One region of the Mesorhizobium huakuii genome, then DNA from elsewhere that is predicted to be linked to it. Evidence: riboswitches for the same ligand, from Rfam matches in the RefSeq annotation. Region 1 holds a riboswitch; the other holds the start of a gene.

The links. A riboswitch is a leader RNA that binds a small molecule or an ion and turns the genes downstream of it on or off. The one in region 1 is predicted to bind S-adenosylmethionine.
Positions count from the first base shown of each region.
Region 2: linked by a shared signal. The riboswitch ahead of metX (homoserine O-acetyltransferase MetX) and the one ahead of HB778_RS19510 (O-succinylhomoserine sulfhydrylase) in region 1 are both predicted to bind S-adenosylmethionine.

Region 1 is NZ_CP050296.1:3,961,414-3,964,665, reverse strand. Features, by position in the region: gene HB778_RS19515 (2'-deoxycytidine 5'-triphosphate deaminase) at 1-852, opposite strand, end outside; SAM riboswitch at 952-1,029, shown strand; gene HB778_RS19510 (O-succinylhomoserine sulfhydrylase) at 1,086-2,273, shown strand; gene HB778_RS19505 (BrnA antitoxin family protein) at 2,295-2,522, opposite strand; gene HB778_RS19500 (ceramide glucosyltransferase) at 2,826-3,252, opposite strand, start outside.
Region 2 is NZ_CP050296.1:2,082,712-2,085,963, forward strand. Features, by position in the region: gene hisC (histidinol-phosphate transaminase) at 1-777, opposite strand, end outside; gene HB778_RS10190 (hypothetical protein) at 872-1,303, opposite strand; gene HB778_RS10195 (hypothetical protein) at 1,300-1,554, opposite strand; SAM riboswitch at 1,731-1,808, shown strand; gene metX (homoserine O-acetyltransferase MetX) at 1,881-3,050, shown strand; gene metW (methionine biosynthesis protein MetW) at 3,047-3,252, shown strand, end outside.

The sequences.
Region 1 (3,252 bases):
GACGCGGAATTCGCCGACCAGCGGATCGAAGGGCGTCATCTCGGCGGCGTAGAGCGGCGGTACATGTACCGCTTCCTGGCTGACCAGGATGTAGAATTCATCCGGGTCGAGCACCAGTTCGCCGGCGCCGCTCTTGTGGATCGGCTCCCAGAAATCGACGACATCCTGCGCCGCGCGCTTGTCGACATCGACGAGGCCGGTGTGATGCTTGCCGCGATAGCCGACCAGCCCGTCACTGTCGCCGTTGAGATCGATCGACAGCGCGATGCCGCCGCCCGAAATATTCGGCGGTTCGGTGGCGACCAGCATCTGCGCGCGGTGCAATTCATTGAGTTCGGCTTCCGAGAGCAGCGCGTTGCCGGTGCGGAAGCGGATCTGCGACAGGCGCGAGCCGGTGCGCACGACGATCGGGAAGGTGCGCGGGCTGACTTCCAGGTAGAGCGGACCGTTATAGCCGGCGGCGATCTTGTCGAACTCATGGCCACGGTCGGTCATTACACGGGTGAAGATGTCGAGCCGTCCGGTCGAGCTCTTCGGATTGGCGGAGGCGGAAATCTCCGCCGGCAATGCCAGGCTTTCGAGCAGCGGCACGATGTAGACACAGCCCGTCTCCAGCACCGCGCCTTCGGCCAGATTGATCTCGTGCAGCTTCAGCCTGTCGAGCTTTTCCGAAACCTTGTGGTTGGGACCCGGCAGGAAGGAGGCGCGCACCCGCCAGGCCTTGTCGCCGAGCCTGAGATCGAGGCTGGCCGGCTGGATCTGGTCGGTATCGAGCGCGCGCGGCGACTTCAGCGCACCGGACTGGAACAGCGCCGCAATGTCCTGATCGGGAAGAATGCCTGTCTGCCGCAAGGCTACGCTCCTAGAGGGCAGGCTTTTGGCGAAACCTGCTTGGTACAAACCTCTTAATGAAGCCGGCAATTGACGCAAGCGTGGTACGGGTCTAAAGGGTCGTTATCCCGTGGTGATTTGGCCGGTCGGCTTGCAGCCACGTTAAACAAGTCGCTAAAGGACCGTTGGCCGCGAGGCCGTATGGACCGGTTGCGACTTTCGCGGCCGGTTTTTTTGTGTCTGGAACAAGAGCGATGAGCAGCAAGAAGCGCAACTGGAAGCCTCAGACAGCCCTCGTGCACAGCGGAACCTTGCGTTCCGGCTTCGGCGAGACCTCCGAGGCGATGTACCTGACCCAGGGCTATGTCTATCAAACGGCCCAGGCCGCCGAAGCCCGTTTCAAGGGCGAGGAACCCGGTTTCATCTATTCGCGCTACGCCAATCCGACCGTCGACATGTTCGAAAAGCGCATGTGCGCGCTGGAAGGTGCCGAGGACGCACGCGCCACGGCATCGGGCATGGCGGCGGTGACGGCGGCCCTTCTGTGCAGCGTCAAGGCCGGTGACCATATCGTGGCGGCGCGCGCTTTGTTCGGCTCCTGCCGCTGGGTGGTCGAAACGTTGGCGCCGCGCTACGGCATCGAGGCGACGCTGGTCGACGGCACCGACATCGCCAACTGGGAAAAGGCGGTCAGGCCAAACACAAAACTGTTCTTCCTGGAAAGCCCGACCAATCCGACATTGGAAGTGGTCGACATCGCCGCCGTCGCTTCGCTCGCCAACTCGATCGGCGCACGGCTTGTCGTCGACAATGTCTTTGCCACGCCTTTGCAGCAGAAGCCTTTGCAGCTTGGTGCCCATATCGTCGTCTATTCGGCGACCAAGCACATTGATGGCCAGGGCCGTTGTCTTGGCGGCGTCATCTTGTCGGACAAGAAGTGGATCGACGAGAATTTGCACGACTATTTCCGCCACACCGGCCCCAGCCTGTCGCCCTTCAACGCCTGGACGCTGCTAAAGGGCCTGGAGACGCTGCCGCTGCGCGTGCGCCAGCAGACGGAGAGCGCCGGCAAGATCGCCGATTTCCTCGCAGATCAGCCGCAGATTGCCCGCGTTATCTATCCCGGCCGTGCCGACCATCCGCAGGCCGAGATCGTCAAGAAGCAGATGTCGGGCGGCTCGACGCTGATCTGCCTCGACGTCAAGGACGGCAAGCAGGCGGCCTTCGCGCTGCAGAACGCGCTCGAAATCGTGCTGATCTCGAACAACCTTGGCGATGCCAAGAGCCTGATCACCCATCCGGCGACGACGACGCACAAGAATTTGAGCGACGAGGCGCGCGCCGAACTCGGCATCGGGCCTGGTACGCTCAGGCTGTCGATCGGCCTGGAGGATACCGACGATCTGCTGGAAGATATCGCGCAGGCGCTGAAGGCCGGATAGCGGCAAGCGGCAGGCCGAGGGTTACAGACCCACCGCCTTGCGCAGCGCTTCGTTCATGCGCGTCTGCCAGCCGTCACCATCAGCCTTGAAGCGGTCGAGAACATCGGCATCTAGCCGCAACTGTATGGCACGCTTGGGGCGCGCAAGTGGTGGCCGGCCAACCTTGCGGCGCGAAACGACATCGGTCGGTTGTGCATCTGGATCGGCCTCGGCGGCAGCGATGATCGTAGCATCTTCTTCATCGGTCATCGCGGCGAGCGCCTTGCTGGCAAGCGCCAAAGCATCAGCACGTGACTGCTTTGGCGGGCTAGCCTCGCGGTGGACGATTGTCTTAGAGGTTTTCGACATAGTCCATTGGCGAAATCGAAGGATGGAGCGATCGCAAAATCCACGCCATGCTTGGCCTTGTTCGTCCTTGCCTTGTTTTCATCCCACTCGAACAGCATCGCCATCGGTGCGTTTCATAAATTATGTATACACAAAAATAGCGCCTAATCCAATAATTTTTGTATATACGATAACTTCTCCTAGAATCAAGCTGAGCCGTCGAGATCAGGCGCGCGACGGCGTCTCTTCCAGTTCCGCCGCCTTGGTGCCGATGGTCATCGCATTGCCGCGCCAGTCGACGGCGCCGCCGAGCCAGCCGCGTGCCCACATCGCCGGCAAGATCAGGTCGCGCGCCATGATTGCCGCGACCGAGCGTGGCGACAGGTGCCAACCCTTGGACCAGGCCAGGGCACACTCCGGAAGGTAGAAGGCCGCCAGCACGCCGATGGCCGTCAGCGGCAGGCTGAAGCCGGCGCCGGCAGCCGCAACCAGCGCAAGCGTCAGCGGCACCACCGCGCCAGTCAGGATCTCGGGCGCGAAGAACAGCGGGAAGGTGACGCGGCGCAGGCGCGCCCAGCGGGCCTGACGCGACCAGATCTCGCCAAGCCTGCGCCGGCCGAGCGGCTGCTCGAAGGGCGCGGCGACGAGATTG
Region 2 (3,252 bases), 1.9 Mb from region 1:
CGCGTTGACGTTGAAGGGACCGCGCACGCGGTTGATGGCGTCGACGATGTGAATGGGCGCATACATCCAGCCGATCCGTGCTCCGCCGAGGCCGATCTTGGAGAAGGTGCGGGTCATCACCACATTCTCGGCGCTGCCGACAAGTTCGATGCCGGCTTCATAGTCGTTGCGGCGGACATATTCGGCATAGGCCGCGTCGAGCACCAGCAGCACATGTCTGGGCAGGCCGGCATGCAGGCGGCGTACCTCCTGGAAAGGCACATAGGTGCCGGTCGGGTTGTTGGGATTGGCCAGAAACACGATTTTGGTGCGCGGCGTGACGGCGGCCAATATCGCATCGATATCGGCGCGCTCGTCGGTCTCCTTGATAACAACCGGGGTGGCGCCGGCCGACTGGATGTAGATTTTGTAGACCATGAAGGCGTGTTCGGTGAATATGGCCTCATCGCCGGGCGCGAGATAAGTCTGCGCCAAGAGGCCGAGGATCTCGTCGGAGCCGTTGGAGCAGATGATGTTTTGCGCGTTGAGGCCATGCACCTCGGCGATCGCCTCGCGCAGCCGCCTGGCGGTGCCGTCGGGATAGATGTCGAGCCTGGCGGCAACCTCACGCGCGGCCTCGATCGCCTTCGGTGACGGACCGAGCGGGTTCTCGTTCGACGACAGCTTGTACACCTTGGCGACACCGGCGGGTGCGGCGCTCTTGCCCGGCACATAGGCGTCGATGTCCATGATGCCCGCGCGCGGGGTTGGACGTGCCTGATCCGGTGTCTGCGTCATGTCGTAAAAACCTGTCGAGAAAGCCTCATCCGAGGCCGCAGCGGGAATACAAGCCATGGCCGGCAATGTCGAGAGGTGCCCACCGCATGTAGCGTCAATCATCGCGGCCGGTGATTCGGGCTTTGCGGGCCCGCTGAAGCTGCAGAATTCCGTGCCGCAGTTGATCGAACAAGGCTGGCGGAAGCATTCCATAGGCGTAACTGCCGTTGGAGCGCGGCCGAATATCGTAGCCAGGCCAAAGGAAGCGGTTCAACTCGTCGAGGCGTATCCAGTGCCGGCCTTCATCGAGGCCGAGAGCTCGGCAAACCACCGCCGGAATCTCGACCGATGTTGCCTTGTCGGATGGTGGGCTATGGGTGATCGGAGCGACAATGGTGCGGATGTGGCCATCCGTGTCCGTCGGCGTGGCAACGACGATCGCGCAAGGACGATCCTTTGTGCCTTCGACTTTGCCGGAGAGGCGTTCGGCACTCCAAAGAAAATTATAGCGAATGACCAGACCCGGTTTCGGAAGCGGCAGGCTCACTTCGGTTCCACGCCATACTCAGCCGATTCGATAGAAGCTATGGTGTCGTCGTCAAGTTCGCCCACGATCAGGATTTCACGCTCACGACGCTTCAGCAATTCGTAGTGCTCGAACTCCTCGGCGGAAAGATACGCCCCCACAACTCGGCCATGATTGGTCACATTGATGACCTTCTTGGAGATGGCTTCGTCCTGATATTTAGCAAAATTTCGGGCGAAATCGCTCGCAGGGATTGCGGTGTTCCGGGGCATGCTTTGCCTCCATCTGCTGCAAGGGCCTGTGAAGTCGACTGTGACAAAACCGAAGTGACTTCGATTGGCTTGCGCAATTTACGTAGTTTACACAAATTGTGCAAGGTGGCGAGAAGGACAACGACCCGTGAGAAACGCCGCCGTTGACGCCAACACCCCATGGCCCTAGAAGAGATAAGAACTTCCGTGGTGATTTGGCCGGTCGGCTTGCAGCCACGTTAAACAACTTGCTAAAGGGCCGTTTGCATCCTGTAACCGGCTTTGCGACGGCAATGCCGGTTTTTTGTTGTCCGCGCTTGGCCGGACGACCGATGGAAGAGATGTGAATGGCCGCTCTGCGCGCAAGAAAGACCAACAACGAGGCCGACCAGCCGTCGAGCCCGGTGTTGCGCTTCGGGCCGGACCAACCGCTCAAGCTCGATGCCGGCACGCTTTTGTCTCCGTTCCAGATCGCCTACCAGACCTACGGCACGCTCAACGATGCCCGCTCCAATGCCATCCTCGTCTGCCATGCGCTGACCGGTGACCAGCATGTCGCCAACACCAATCCGGTGACCGGCAAGCCGGGCTGGTGGGAAGTGCTGATCGGCCCCGGCAGGATCATCGACACCAACCGTTTCTTCGTCATCTGCTCCAACGTCATTGGCGGCTGCCTCGGCTCCACCGGCCCGGCCTCGACCAACCCCGCCACCGGCAAGCCCTATGGGCTCGACCTGCCGGTCATCACCATCCGCGACATGGTGCGCGCGCAGCAGATGCTGATCGACCATTTCGGCATCGAGAAACTGTTCTGCGTGCTTGGCGGCTCGATGGGCGGCATGCAGGTTCTGGAATGGGCGTCGAGCTATCCCGAGCGCGTCTTTTCGGCGCTGCCGATCGCCACCGGCGCGCGCCATTCCTCGCAGAACATCGCCTTCCACGAGGTCGGCCGGCAAGCCGTCATGGCCGATCCGGACTGGCATGGCGGCAAATATTTCGAGCATGGCAGGCGCCCGGAAAAGGGCCTGGCGGTGGCGCGCATGGCCGCCCACATCACCTACCTGTCGGAAGCCGCCCTGCACCGCAAATTCGGTCGCAATCTGCAGGACCGCGACCACCTGACTTTCGGCTTTGATGCCGACTTCCAGATCGAAAGCTATCTGCGCCACCAAGGCATGACCTTCGTCGACCGCTTCGACGCCAATTCCTATCTCTACATGACGCGGTCGATGGACTATTTCGACATTGCTGCCGACCATGGCGGCCGCCTGGCCGACGCCTTTGCCGGCACCAAGACCCGCTTCTGCCTGGTGTCGTTCACATCGGACTGGCTGTTTCCGACGGAAGAAAGCCGCTCCATCGTGCATGCGCTCAACGCCGCCGGTGCCTCGGTATCCTTCGTCGAGATCGAAACCGACCGCGGCCACGACGCCTTCCTGCTCGACGAGCCGGAACTGTTTGCCGCCATCAACGGCTTCATCGGCTCGGCAGCCCGCGCCAGAGGACTCGCATCATGAGCGTCAACGGCAGCCAGCGCGTCGACCTCGAGGTCGTCGCCAACCTCATCCCGCCTCAGTCCCGCGTGCTCGACGTCGGTTCGGGTGACGGCTCATTGCTTGAATTGCTGCAGGACGCCAAGCAGGTCGACGGCCGTGGGCTTGAACTGTCGCAGCGCGGCGTCAACGAATGCGTGGCGCGCGGCCTCTCTGTCATCCAGGG